2 regions of the Pseudomonas sp. GNP014 genome follow, and region 2 is predicted to be linked to the other one. Evidence: predicted binding sites of a transcription regulator. Region 2 holds the regulator's gene; the other holds the start of a gene.
What was found. The regulator sigma-54, encoded in region 2, starts transcription at its own class of promoters, with help from an activator protein. The targets are predictions, from matches to a motif close to ANTGGCATNNANNTTGCTNT.

Region 1: the regulator sigma-54 is predicted to act here: its motif matches at 5,395-5,414, upstream of ACXX9E_RS01060 (pilin).

Annotation. Positions count from the first base shown of each region.
Region 1 covers NZ_JBTGUS010000001.1:224,909-232,110, reverse strand. Annotated here, with positions in the region: gene ACXX9E_RS01095 (energy-coupling factor ABC transporter permease) at 1-336, shown strand, start outside; gene ACXX9E_RS01090 (hypothetical protein) at 402-617, shown strand; gene yacG (DNA gyrase inhibitor YacG) at 623-823, opposite strand; gene coaE (dephospho-CoA kinase) at 820-1,443, opposite strand; gene ACXX9E_RS01075 (prepilin peptidase) at 1,440-2,312, opposite strand; gene ACXX9E_RS01070 (type II secretion system F family protein) at 2,314-3,531, opposite strand; gene pilB (type IV-A pilus assembly ATPase PilB) at 3,534-5,234, opposite strand; gene ACXX9E_RS01060 (pilin) at 5,461-5,892, shown strand; gene ACXX9E_RS01055 (BON domain-containing protein) at 6,188-6,544, shown strand; gene ACXX9E_RS01050 (DUF2845 domain-containing protein) at 6,753-7,049, opposite strand; gene ACXX9E_RS01045 (DUF748 domain-containing protein) at 7,049-7,202, opposite strand, start outside.
Region 2 covers NZ_JBTGUS010000001.1:2,256,445-2,263,646, forward strand. Annotated here, with positions in the region: gene ACXX9E_RS09975 (class II fumarate hydratase) at 1-185, shown strand, start outside; gene ACXX9E_RS09980 (DUF2753 family protein) at 213-653, shown strand; gene ACXX9E_RS09985 (superoxide dismutase) at 655-1,266, shown strand; gene ACXX9E_RS09990 (ZIP family metal transporter) at 1,297-2,190, shown strand; gene ACXX9E_RS09995 (HPr family phosphocarrier protein) at 2,271-2,546, opposite strand; gene rapZ (RNase adapter RapZ) at 2,562-3,419, opposite strand; gene ptsN (PTS IIA-like nitrogen regulatory protein PtsN) at 3,422-3,886, opposite strand; gene hpf (ribosome hibernation-promoting factor, HPF/YfiA family) at 3,899-4,207, opposite strand; gene ACXX9E_RS10015 (RNA polymerase factor sigma-54) at 4,281-5,774, opposite strand; gene lptB (LPS export ABC transporter ATP-binding protein) at 5,959-6,684, opposite strand; gene lptA (lipopolysaccharide transport periplasmic protein LptA) at 6,684-7,202, opposite strand, start outside.

The DNA of each region.
Region 1 (7,202 bases), 2.0 Mb from region 2:
GTGCTGGTTACCGAGTGCGTGGCGATCCTCGTCGAGCGTGTGCAGCCGCGCAATCCGTTCGTGTACATCTTCTGTTCCGGTTTTTTTGCCGCTGCGCTGTCAGCCCTGTTGTGCCTGATCCTGAGCCTGACGCTGCTGTGGTACGACGGCCTTTTCGCCATGCCGGAATGGCTTGAAGACTTCATCGGTTACCTGTGGCTGATCATTTTCCCAGAGGCGTTTATCAACGGCATGATCGTCAGTGCACTGGTGGTATTCAGCCCGGAATGGCTGGAGACCTTCAACCGCACCCGCTACCTTTCGGCGCCCTGGAAGGACGACGATCCGAAGTCTTGATCCACATCAAACCCGCTACGTGCGGGAAATTTCATGCTCGCGCAAATCCCTTCAGGAGCAGCAGCATGAGTGTTTACGAGTGGGCGAGGCAGGAAACCCGGCAGAGTCTTGAAGTGGCGCAGGAAGTGGGTTTCGACCCTGGGTTGAGCCTGCGCGCCTTGCTCAGTGCGGTGGTGCAACAGAGCAAGGCCGTGCGCAACGCCGAAGACCTGGCCGACGAGTTGCGCTTTCTTGCGGAAAACCTCGACGACGATCAGGACTACGGCTTTATGCGCCCCTGATCGAATCAGTGACGCGGGTCGAAATCACCGGAAAACAGTTCGTCCTCGGCATCCGGTGCGACCGGAATCTTGTGTTCTTCCGACGCCCAGGCGCCGAGGTCGATCAGCTTGCAGCGATCGGAGCAGAACGGGCGAAACTTGTTCTCAGGGGTGAATTCCACGGGGGCGCCGCAGGTCGGGCAGTCAACGGTGGGGATCTGGCTCATGCTTGGCCTCCGGATAACGTCAGGTAAAAGTGATGCAGGCGCTCGACCTCGCTGTGCAGCCAGGCGAGGTCGCGGTCGTTGACCACCACATCGTCGGCGCGGCTCACACGGTCTTCGCGGCTCGACTGAGCCTTGAGGATCGCCTGAACCTGCTGCTCGCTGGTCTGGTCACGCTGCAAGGTGCGTTCGATCTGCAATTGTTGCGGGGCGTCGATCACCAGGATGCGCTGCGTCATCGCGTATTGCCCGGATTCGATCAACAGCGGCGAAACCAGAATCGCGTAAGGCGATTTTGCCAGTGCCAGATGATGCGCGATTTCCTCGGCGATCAACGGATGCAGCAGGGCTTCGAGCCAGCGACGTTGCTCCGGCACTTCGAAGATGAGTTTGCGCAGGGCGGCGCGGTCCAGCGTGCCATCGGCCTGCAACACGCCGGGGCCGAAGTGTTCGGCAATCTTTGCCAGCGCTGGACGCCCCGGCTCAACTACCCAGCGTGCCGCGTGATCGGCGTCCACCACGTGGACACCCAGATCAATGAAGTGCTGGGCGGCAGCGCTTTTACCGCTGCCGATGCCACCGGTGAGGCCGAGAATCCAGGGTTTTTCCACAGGGGTATTCATTTCAAACCGACAAACTGCCAATAGAAGCCGGTTATTTGACCACCCCAGAGCAAGGCAATCCAGCCGGCAATGGCCAGATAGGGTCCGAAGGGGATCGGCGTCGAGGTTTTCTCGTCGCGCAACCGCAGCAGAATCACCCCGACAATCGCGCCGACCAGCGATGACAACAGGATCGTCAGCGGCAGAATCTGCCAGCCGCCCCACGCCCCGAGCAGCGCCAGCAGCTTGAAGTCTCCGTGACCGATGCCGTCCTTGCCGGTCAGCAACTTGAACAGCCAGAACACCGACCACAGCGCCAGGTAACCGGCCACTGCTCCCCACAGCGCGTCGTGCAGCGGCACGAACAGGCTGAAACTGTTGACGATCAACCCCAGCCACATCAGCGGCAGCACCAGTACGTCGGGCAGCAGTTGATGTTCGGTGTCGATCAGGCTCATCGCCAGCAAGCCCCAGGTGAGGACGATCAACAGGGCGGCGGGCCAGCCGAAGCCCAGGTGCCAGGCAATGAACGCTGACAACAGACCGCACGCCAGTTCCGTCAGCGGGTACCGTTTGCTGATGGACCCGCCGCACGCCGAGCAGCGCCCGCGCAGGCACAGATAGCTGACCAGCGGAATGTTTTCCCAGGCGCGGATCCGGTGCGCGCAATGCGGGCATTCAGAGTGCGGCAGCATCAGATTGTAAGTCGGCAGCGGCGATTCGCCGGGCAGACCGAGAACGTCCTGCGCCTGCTGGCGCCAATCGCGCTCGAGCATTTTCGGCAGACGCCAGACCAGCACATTGAGAAAACTGCCCACCACCAGACCCAATAGCAGGGCGGTGCACACAAAGGCCAGCGGATACAGACTGAAGAGTTCGTCGATAGGCATGTCAGATCGCTGAGCCGAGTTGGAAGATCGGCAGGTACATGGCCACCACCAGACCACCGACGATCACGCCGAGGACCACCATGATGAACGGCTCCATGAGGCTGGTGAGGTTGTCGACCATGTTATCCACTTCGTCCTCATAAAAACCTGCGACCTTGTCGAGCATCTCGTCGAGCGCACCGGACTCTTCACCGATGGCGGTCATTTGCACGGCCATATTCGGAAAGACCCCGGTGGTGCGCATCGAGAAATTCAGTTGCATGCCGGTGGACACGTCCTGGCGAATGCGCAGCACTGCGCGTTTGAACACCACGTTGCCGGTGGCCCCGGCCACCGAATCGAGTGCTTCCACCAGCGGCACACCGGCGGCAAACGTGGTCGACAGGGTACGGGCGAAACGAGCGACAGCGGACTTGTACATCAACGTGCCCACCAACGGCAGTTTCAACAGCCAGGTGTCGCGACGGTCGCGCAACGCCTGGGATGTTTTCAAGGCATGGCGGGTACCGAAAAACGCTGCCACCAATGCCCCGAGAATCGCCCACCACCATTGCTGCATGAATTCCGAAAGGCTGATCACCATCAGCGTGAAGGCCGGCAGTTCGGCACCGAACCCGGAGAACACCGACTGGAATTGCGGCACCACTTTCACCAGCAGGATCCCGGTCACGACGGCCGCTACCAGTACCACGGCGGTCGGATAGGTCATGGCCTTCTTGATCTTGGCCTTGAGGCTTTCGCTTTTTTCCTTATAGGTGGCGACGCGATCGAGCAACGTATCGAGGGCGCCGGACTGCTCGCCGGCATCCACCAGGTTGCAATACAGCTCGTCGAAATACTTCGGCTTCTTGCGCAGGGACGTGGCGAAGCTGTTGCCGGCCGCGACCTCCTGTTTGACCTCATCCACCAGTTTGCGCATGGCCGGGTTTTCGAAGCCTTCGCCAATGATGTCGAACGACTGCAGCAGCGGCACGCCGGCCTTCATCATCGTTGCCATCTGCCGGGTGAACAGGGCGATGTCCTGAGCCTTGATGCGTTTGCCGAAGCTCAACAGCGAGGCGGACTTCTTGCGTACCTTGCCGGGGTTGATGCCTTGCTTGCGCAATTGCGCCTTGATCAGTGCCGGGTTTTGCCCGCTCAGTTCACCGGTGACCTTGGTGCCTTTACGGTCCGTGCCTTCCCAGGCGTAGACGCTGATTTTTGCTGCCTTGACCGCCATGTTCAGTCCTTGGTGACCCGGTTGATTTCTTCAAGGCTGGTGATGCCTTGCATGGCCTTGCGCAGGCCCGACGTGCGCAGGTTGTCGAAGCCGTCGCGGCGCATCTGGGTGTCGATTTCCAGCGAATTGCCTTCGGCCATGATCAGCCGTTGCAGCTCGGGGGTGTTTTTCACCACTTCATAAATCCCCACGCGTCCCTTGTAACCGCCGTTGCAGTGATCGCAACCGACCGGCTCATAGATCGTGAAACTGCCGATCTGTTCCGGTGGGAACCCTTCCTTGATCAGGGTTTCGCGGGGGATCTCGATCGGCTTCTTGCAATGACTGCACAATTTGCGCGCCAGGCGCTGGGCAATGATCAGGCTGACCGAGGTGGCGATGTTGAAACCGGGAATGCCCATGTTGTGCAGGCGCGTCAGGGTTTCTGCAGCGCTGTTGGTGTGCAGGGTCGAGAGCACCAGGTGACCGGTCTGCGCTGCCTTGATGGCGATCTCGGCGGTTTCCAGGTCGCGGATCTCACCGACCATGATCACGTCCGGGTCCTGACGCAGAAACGAGCGCAGGGCCTGGGCAAAATCCAGGCCTTGTCTGGGATTGACGTTGACCTGGTTGATACCTTCCATGTTGATCTCCACCGGGTCTTCAGCGGTGGAAATATTGATGTCGACGGTATTGAGAATATTCAGACCGGTGTACAGCGACACGGTTTTCCCTGAGCCGGTCGGGCCTGTTACCAGGATCATGCCCTGTGGTTGCTTGAGCGCCGCCATGTACAGGTCTTTCTGCGCTGGCTCGTAACCCAGAGCATCTATGCCGATCTGCGCGCTGGACGGATCGAGGATCCGGATCACCACTTTTTCGCCCCACAGGGTCGGCAGGGTGTTGACCCGGAAATCAATCGACTTGCTCTTCGACAGGCGCATCTTGATCCGCCCGTCCTGAGGTTTGCGCCGCTCCGAGATGTCGAGACTGGCCATGACTTTCAGGCGTGCGGCGATGCGCCCGGCCAGTTGAATCGGTGGCTTGGCCACCTCGCGCAGAATGCCGTCGGTGCGCACCCGCACCCGGTAGTTCTTTTCGTAGGGCTCGAAGTGCAGGTCGGAAGAGCCGCTCTTGATCGCATCGAGCAACATCTTGTGAACGAAGCGCACCACTGGCGCATCGTCGGCGTCGAGCCCGCCGATGGCGTCCTGCTTGCTGTCGTCGATGGACTCGACATCGAGGCCGTCGAGATCGACATCGGCCATGTCTTCCAGGCCACTGGCATGGGTATCGAAGAATTTTTCGATGGCATCGGTGAGCTTGTCGTCCTCGACCAGAATCGCTTCGGTGCTCAACCCGGTGCTGAACTGGATATCGTTGATCGCTTGATGATTGCTCGGGTCGGAAATGCCCACGAACAGTTTGTTGCCACGCCGCCACAGCGGCAGGGCGTGGTGCTGGCGTACCAGTTTTTCGCTGACCAGCCCTTTGGGCTGGGTTTCCTTGTCGAGGCAATTGAGGTCGAGGAACGCCATGCCGAAATGCTCGGAAGCGATCTCGGCCACCTGTGAGCTTTTCACCAGTTTGTTCTGTACCAGATAACTGACCAGCGACAGGCGATTGCGCTGGGCCTGTTGCCAGGCTTGCTGGGCGCTTGTTTCCGTCAACAGTTGCGCCTGCACCAGTTGCTTGGCCAGACCGCTCAGAGCGATGTCATTCATGGGGATTCCGCACGCTTGCCGTTCATGACTTATAGCCTAGTCAAGTGACAGCGCCAAACACGGCCGGCGCAGGTGACAAAAAGTGTCAGATAGTGCGGTTGCAGGCTGTAGGAAATGGCGTTGCAGGCGCTTCGCGTCGAATGAACGGGGCTTTGCAGGCATTGGCATGGCCTATGCTCCGTCCCTTGCAGATCATGAGAATTCGACTCATGCATGGAGCGTGTCTATGAAAAAACAACAAGGTTTCACTCTGATCGAGTTGCTGATCGTGGTAGCGATCATCGGGATTCTGGCGACCATCGCCTTGCCGCAGTACACCAAGTATCAGGCGCGGTCGAAGGTGACGGCGGGGCTGGCGGAAATCAGTGCGCTGAAGGTGCCTTTCGAGGACACCATCAATCAGGGGACTGACCCTACACTGACACTCGTTGCGGGTGCCGCGACCGTTACGACCTCCAATTGCGCCGTCACTGCGTCGGGCACCGCGTCCACTGGTGCGGGGACAATCGTCTGCACGATCAAAAACGCGCCAGGCCCTGTGCTGGATAAAACCATCACACTCACTCGCTCCTCCGGCACCGGTGCGGGCGTATGGTCTTGCGGTACGACCGTTGCACCGGACTATTCGCCAAAAGGCTGTACTGCCAGCGGTACCTGAGTTGTCGATGGACTGCCAAATGCCCCGCAAAGCGGGGCATTTTTCTTGGTGCAGCACTTCTCAAAAGTTTCAATAATTTCAGCGCCTTAGGAACTTTTCAGAAAACCGCAACTTGCATGCGATTTATCGGTGAGTCATGCAAATTGCATGAATCCGGAAAATCGTAGAATCAGCAACTTATTGATTTATATGGTTTTTTATCATTTACAAAAGTTGGCACAGCGTTCGCAACTACCTTGGTAACCCTGCTGACAAGACAACCAGCAGACTTTCCAGAAAAACAGGAGTTACTCGTATGAAGAAGTTCGCTATCACTGCCGCTGCTGCTACCGCGCTGACCCTGACCATGGCTTCCGGTGCATTCGCACAATCCACTCAGGCTACCCAGGCTCCAATGACTCTGGCTGCCGGTGAAGTCACCCAGGCTAAAGAAGCTACTTCTGACACTTGGATCACTACCAAAGTCAAAGCTGACCTGGTCACCGAAAAAGGCATTCCAGGTACTGACATCAAAGTAGAAACCAACAAAGGCGTTGTATCGCTGTCGTCGACTACTGCTGTCACTGAATCGCAGAAAGACGTTGCTGTTGCGATCGCCAAGAAAATCAAAGGCGTCAAAGCGGTTTCCGCTGACGGCCTGAAAGCCGAGTAAGGCATGACTTCTCGCCTGGACCGGGAGAAGGCGCGACAGACGGGCCGAGTAATACGTCTGCCGCAACTTTAGAGTTCATGCGAACGGTCACACGGATGTGGCCATTGCGGGCCCCGGCACTTGTGTCGGGGCCTGTTCTATTTCAGGAGCACCACAAAACAGCTGTAGGCGTGAGCAGGCTCACTCCCGCAAGGGCAATCGGTGCGGCTCAGTTACCGCGCTTGCTGTTGATCTGCCGCAGGCGATTGCCTTCAAAGCGCAGGTACTGGTACATGCCGTTGCTCGGGCCGTAGGTCCATTCCTCGACCTGAAACTCTTCGCGGCGATTGGCGCTGCGCTTGTAGCCGAGGGCATCGCGGCTGATCGGCTCGCCACACTTCTGCAGCACTTCGCTGGCGCGGTCGCCGAGGCTGACCAGCTGGCTGCCGCAGCGCAAAGTGTCGGACGCCGAGGCATGGCCCACAGCGAACGTCAGTAGCAAAGCGGGTAGCCACTTGATGTTCATCATTCGGCATCCAGGTGCATTTGCGTCACGACCCGGCCATCGCTTTCGGCTTCGCCCAGGTTGGCGTCGATGAAGTAAACGCGGTCGTCCGCCAGTTGGCCTTTGTCGACGAGGTAATCCTTGATACTGCTGGCGCGGTCCTGGCCCAGTTGA
Region 2 (7,202 bases):
GCAACCCGATTCTGGTCACCGCACTCAACCCGATCATCGGTTACCAGAAAGCTGCGGAAATCGCCAAGCAGGCCTACAAGCAGGGTCGTCCGGTGATCGACGTCGCGCTGGAACATACCAACCTGTCGCGCAGCCAGCTGGAAGAGTTGCTCAATCCCGAGAAACTCACCGCCGGCGGCGTGTAAATCCCGTAACCGCTTTGGAGGTTCACCATGGAGCACTGGAAACGCACGATCGAACGGGCCAATCGCTGCTTCATGCTGGGCGAACTGATAGATGCCCGTGAGGCTTATCTGCAAGCGCTGGCCCTGGCGCAAGTGTTGTTCGAGCGCTGGCCGGATGCCGATGAAGCGGTGGCGGCCTGCGTCATCTCCCACCACAACCTGGCGGATCTGCACCTGTGCCTGAATCAGCCGGAGGAAAGCGCCGAATATCTCTGCGCGATCCACCAACGGCTGTTGCAGACCATGCAGGACGAGCGCCTGCGCATGGCCCTGCGGGAAGCGGCACTGCGCCAGAGCAGCAAGAGCTATGTCGAACTGCTGAATTTCATCAGCGAACACGGCGAGTACCCGCGTACCCAGCGTCTGCTGCATCCCGACACCGGCAATGCACGCCGTGCGCCTGCCACCCATCACCATGGAGTTCATTGAAATGGCTTTTACCTTGCCTGCCTTGCCTTACGCCTACGATGCGCTGGAGCCGCACATCGACGCGCAGACCATGGAGATTCACTACACCAAGCATCACCAGACCTACATCAACAACCTCAACGCAGCGATTGAAGGTACCGAGTTTGCCGAGTGGCCGGTCGAGAAACTGGTCGCCAGCGTTCAACAACTGCCGGAAAAACTCCGTGCGGCGGTCATCAATCAGGGCGGCGGACACGCCAACCATTCGCTGTTCTGGGAAGTCATGGCGCCCAACGGCGGCGGCAAGCCGGAAGGTGCGCTGGCCGAAGCCATCAATGAGCAACTGGGCGGCCTCGACAGTTTCAAAGAAGCGTTCACCAAGGCTGCGCTGACCCGCTTTGGCAGTGGCTGGGCCTGGCTCAGCGTCACGCCGGAGAAAAAACTGCTGGTGGAGAGCAGCGGCAACCAGGACAGCCCGTTGATGAACGGCAACACACCGATTCTCGGTCTGGACGTCTGGGAGCACGCCTATTACCTGCGCTACCAAAACCGTCGCCCGGAGTACATCAGCGCGTTCTACAACGTGATCAATTGGCCTGAAGTCGCTGCGCGCTATCGGGCCGCACTGGTGTAAGCCTTCTACAAAAACCATCCAGGGTTGACTATGGGCACTGAAACACTGGCGATCGGCAGTGGGCGTATGTTTCGTTACGCGGTGGGATCGCTATTGCTGCTGGCGGGCATGACCTTGCTGGTCGCCCACGGACTGCAATGGCTGGACCTTGAACCGAGACTGTCGCGGGCCTTGCAGGGGGGAGCACTCTGCGCCTTGGGCACCGCGCTCGGCGCGGTGCCGGTGCTGGTGATTCGCAACATGCCGCAGGCGCTTGGCGATACCTTGCTCGGCTTCGGTGCCGGGGTGATGCTGGCGGCGACGGCGTTTTCGCTGATCGTGCCAGGTATCGCCGCTGCAGAAGGTCTTGGCTTGACCCCGTGGGCTGCGAGCGGGCTGATCTGCTTCGGCATCATGCTCGGGGCGTTCGGCCTGTTTCTGGTCGATCGCAAGGTCTCGGGAGCTTCACCGGAAATGCTCGTTGGCACTGTCGAGCATCCAGTGATTGCGCCACGGATCTGGCTGTTCGTGTTCGCCATCATTGCCCATAACATCCCGGAAGGCATGGCGGTCGGCGTTTCCGCCGGCGGCGGCATGCCCGATGCCGACAGCCTGGCGATGGGCATTGCCCTGCAGGATGTGCCGGAAGGTCTGGTGATTGCGCTGGTACTGGCGGGGGCAGGAATGTCACGGGGCAAAGCGTTTTTGATCGGCGCGGCGTCAGGTCTGGTCGAGCCGGTGTTTGCACTGCTCTGTGCGTGGCTGGTCAGCCTGGCGGAGTTGTTATTGCCATTGGGGCTGGCACTGGCGGCGGGGGCGATGTTGCTGGTGGTGACTCACGAAGTAATCCCGGAGTCGCGACGCAATGGCCATGACAAGCTGGCCAGTCTTGGCTTGTTGATCGGCTTCTGTTTGATGATGGTGATGGATACGGCGTTGGGTTGAAGAGATCAAAAGATCGCAGCCTCGGCAGCACCTACAGGGGGATTTGTGCGCTGAGGGCTGCGATAGCCTGTTTGTGGCTTTCAACCACCTTCGTCGAAGTAGTTATTGATCAACGCCACCAGCGCATCCAGCGCTTCCTGTTCCTGATGGCCTTCGGTACTCAGATAGATTTTGGTGCCCTTGCCGGCAGCCAGCATCATCATCGCCATGATGCTTTTGCCATCGACCGTGGTCTCCGGTGTGCGACCCACTCTGATCGTGCAATCGGGATATTGGCCGGCCACGCCAACGAACTTGGCGGACGCGCGGGCATGCAAGCCCAGTTTATTGATGATTTCGATTTCCAGAGCAGGCATCGCGGTGTGAATCCTTTAAGTGAGGTCGCGGTGGCGAACCTGGACGTTCTTCAGGGTTTTCTGCAGGGCCTGACCCAGGCGTTCGGTCAGGTAGACGGAGCGGTGATGCCCGCCGGTGCAGCCAATGGCAATGGTGACGTAGGCGCGGTTACTCGCGGCGAAGCGCGGCAGCCACTTGTGCAGATAGCTGAAAATGTCCTGAAACATCTCCTCGACTTCCGGTTGCGCCGCCAGGTACTCGGCCACGGGTGCGTCCAGCCCGGACTGCGCGCGCAGCTCCGGTTTCCAGTAAGGATTGGGCAGGCAGCGGACGTCGAACACCAGGTCCGCATCCACCGGCATCCCGCGCTTGAAGCCAAATGACTCGACCAGAAAGGCCGTTCCCGGCTCCGGCTGGTTCAGCAGGCGCAACTTGATGGTGTCGCGCAACTGGTAGAGGTTGAGGTTGGTGGTGTTGATTTTCAGGTCGGCCAGATCGGCAATCGGGCCGAGGAGAGCGGTTTCATCACTGATCGCTTCGGCCAACGAACGATTGGCCGTGCTCAAAGGGTGGCGGCGACGGGTTTCCGAAAAACGCTTGAGCAGGGTTTCTTCGTCGGCATCCAGGTACAACACATCGCACTGGATGTGGCGGCTGCGGACTTCTTCAAGCAGCTCCGGAAAGCGCGACAGATGGCTGGGCAGGTTGCGCGCATCAATCGACACGGCCACCAGCGGTTGCGCCAGCTCGGTATGAATCAGCGCGCGTTCGGCCAGTTCCGGCAGCAGGCCGGCCGGCAGGTTATCGATGCAGTAATAGCCGTTGTCCTCAAGGACATCCAGGGCGGTGCTTTTACCCGAGCCGGAGCGGCCGCTGACAATGATCAAGCGCATGATTAGTGACCGTTCTGCTCGCTCAGGACGACCTGATACAAGGCTTCGTTACTCGATGCGCTGCGCAGTTTTTCACGAACTTCCTTGCGATCGAGCATGCTGGCGATCTGGCGCAGTAATTCCAGGTGAGCATCGGTGGCAGCTTCCGGCACCAGCAGGACGAACAGCAGGTCAACCGGAGCGCCGTCGATGGCATCGAAATCGATGGGTGCATCAAGGTGCATCAATGCGCTGATTGGCGCTTCGCAACCCTTGAGGCGGCAATGAGGAATGGCGATGCCGTTACCAAAACCGGTGGAACCGAGTTTTTCACGGGCAATCAACGCCTCGAAGACATCTTGCATCTCCAGATCAGGCACTTCACGGGCGATCAGGTTGGCAATCTGTTCGAGGGCTTTCTTTTTACTGCCGCCCGGCACGTTCACGAGGGAACGGCCGGGGGTCAGGATACTTTCAAGTCGGATCATGGAGTAGGGGGGTTATCGACCGGTAGCGCCCTGGAGCAGGCTCTGGGTCTTTTCCTTATGCTTTTTGAGTTGGCGATCCAGCTTGTCGGTGAGTGAGTCGATCGCAGCATACATATCAGTATCTTCTGCGTTGGCGACCACTTCGCTGCCGGGAATATGCAAGGTGGCTTCGATTTTCTGCTTCAGCTTTTCGACGCACATCGTGACTTGCACGTTGGTGATCTTGTCGAAATGGCGCTCTAATCGTTGAAGTTTCTCATTGATGTAATCGCGCAGAGGTTCGGTCACTTCCAGTTGGTGTCCACTGATGTTGACTTGCATACAGCTTCTCCTTCGTTGCCAGTGCATAAAGCGGCAGGCTGGATAGCCTGCCACTGGAACGCTGTAACGTGGCTTACATCAACCGCTTGCGTTCGCTCGAAGGCGCGATCCCGAGGGATTCGCGGTACTTGGCGACGGTGCGGCGAGCCACCTGAATGCCTTGTGCCTCCAGTAAACCAGCGATCTTGCTGTCACTCAACGGCTTTTTCTGATTTTCCGCGGCAACCAGTTTTTTGATGATCGCGCGGATCGCCGTGGACGAGCATTCGCCGCCTTCGGAGGTGCTGACGTGGCTGGAGAAAAAGTATTTCAGTTCATAAATACCGCGCGGGGTATGCATGAATTTCTGCGTGGTCACCCGGGAAATCGTCGATTCGTGCATGCCTACCGCTTCAGCGATGTCATGCAGGACCAGCGGTTTCATGGCCTCGTCGCCGTACTCCAGAAAGCCGCGCTGATGCTCGACGATCTGCGTGGCAACTTTCATCAGGGTCTCGTTGCGGCTCTGCAGGCTCTTGATGAACCAGCGGGCTTCCTGCAACTGATTGCGCATGAAGGTGTTGTCGGCACTGGTGTCGGCGCGACGGACGAAACCGGCGTACTGCGCGTTGACCCGCAGGCGTGGCACTGATTCCTGGTTCAGTTCGACCAGCCAGCGCTCGTTGTCCTTGCGCACGATGACGTCCGGTACCACGTATTCGGCTTCGGTCGATTCGATCTGTGAACCGGGACGCGGATTGAGGCTTTGCACCAGTTCGATGACCTGGCGCAGCTCGTCTTCCTTGAGCTTCATGCGGCGCATCAACTGGCTGTAATCCCGGCTGCCGAGCAGGTCGATGTAATCGGTGACCAGGCGTTTGGCTTCCGCGAGCCACGGCGTCTTGGCGGGCAACTGGCGCAGTTGCAGCAGCAGGCATTCACCGAGGTTGCGCGCACCGATACCGGCCGGCTCGAATTGCTGGATGCGGTGCAGGACGGCTTCGATTTCGTCCAGTTCGATATCCAGTTCCGGGTCGAATGCCTCGAGAATCTCTTCAAGGGTCTCGTCCAGGTAGCCCTGGTTGTTGATGCAGTCGATCAGCGTCACGGCGATCAGGCGATCGGTGTCGGACATCGGGGCAAGATTGAGTTGCCACAACAGGTGGCTTTGCAGGCTCTCGCCGGCAGAAGTGCGGGTGGTGAAATCCCACTCGTCATCATCGCTGCTGGGCAGGCTGCTGGCGCTGGTCTGGTAGACGTCTTCCCACGCGGTGTCGACCGGCAGCTCGTTGGGGATGCGCTCGTTCCATTCGCCCTCCTCGAGGTTGTCCACCGTCGGGGCGGATTCCTGGTAGGAAGGTTCCTGGATTTCGGTATTGGGCTTGTGTTCGGCGTTGTCGGCCAGCGGGTCGGAGTTGTCGAAGTCGTCGCCTTCTTCCTGGCGTTCGAGCATCGGATTGGATTCCAGGGCCTCCTGGATTTCCTGTTGCAGATCCAGGGTCGACAATTGGAGCAGGCGGATGGCCTGTTGCAGCTGCGGTGTCATCGTCAGCTGCTGGCCCATTCTCAAGACTAGCGATGGTTTCATGGCAGGGGCTTAACACCTTATTCGCCGGCGCTATGCGCCATCCACTACAGGGCGCCGAAGCGCCAAACTTAAGCAAATTATATGCCTGAAACTGAAGTGTTTGCCTAGAGCGCTGTAACAATTAAAACGTATAAAAAACTGCTTCAACGATACAGCGCCCTCGCGAACCACCGGGACGTCGCGCTTACAGGCGGAACTCGTGACCCAGATACACTTCTTTGACCAGATCGTTGGCCAGAATGGTTTCTGCGTCGCCTTCGGCAATCAACTGGCCGTCGTTGACGATGTAAGCGGTTTCGCAGATGTCCAGCGTCTCGCGGACGTTGTGGTCGGTGATCAGTACGCCGATGCCCTTGGCCTTGAGATGGTGGATGATCTGCTTGATGTCGCCGACCGAGATCGGGTCGACACCGGCGAACGGTTCGTCGAGCAGGATGAACTTCGGTGCAGTCGCCAGGGCGCGGGCGATTTCCACCCGGCGGCGTTCACCACCGGACAGGCTCATGCCGAGGTTGTCGCGGATGTGGCTGATGTGGAATTCCTGCAGCAGGCTTTCCAGCTCCTTGCGACGGCCTGCCTTGTCGAGTTCCGGGCGGGTCTCGAGGATGGCCATGATGTTGTCGGCCACCGACAGTTTGCGGAAGATCGACGCTTCTTGCGGCAGATAGCCGATACCGGCCTTGGCACGACCGTGCATCGGCTGGTGGCTGACGTCCAGATCGTCGATCAGTACGCGGCCCTGATCGGCCTGCACCAGGCCGACGATCATGTAGAAGCACGTCGTCTTGCCGGCGCCGTTAGGGCCGAGCAGGCCGACGATCTGGCCGCTGTCGATCGACAGGCTGACGTCACGCACGACCTGGCGGCTTTTATAGGCCTTGGCCAGGTGCTGAGCTTTCAGAGTTGCCATTACTGGGTTTTCTCGTCGGTTTTCTTCTTCGGCTGGATCACCATGTCGATACGCGGACGCGATTCGGTGACCTTGCTGCCGGTCGCGCGACCGGCGCTGGCGAGTTTCTTCACGGTGTCGTAGACGATTTTCTCGCCCTGGGTGGTGTTGTTGTCCTTGTCGACAACCTTGGCCTTGTCGATCAGTACGACGCGATTCTGCGCGGCATGGTACTGGATCGTCACACCCCAGCCCTGAACCGGCTTGGTGTCGCCAGCGGTCTGCAGTTGTTCGAAGTAGGCGAGGTTGCCCACCGAGGTCACCACGTCGATATCACCGCTCGGGGTGCGAGTGATGGTCACGGTGTTGCCGGTCACCTTCATCGAACCCTGGGTGATGATCACGTCACCTTTATAGGTGGCGATGCCGTTCTTGTCGTCCAGTTGGGCGTCGTCGGCCTGGATGCGGATTGGTTGCTGCTGATCGTTCGGCAGAGCCCAGGCGCTCACGCTTCCCAGTGCTGCGCCCAGACTGAGCAA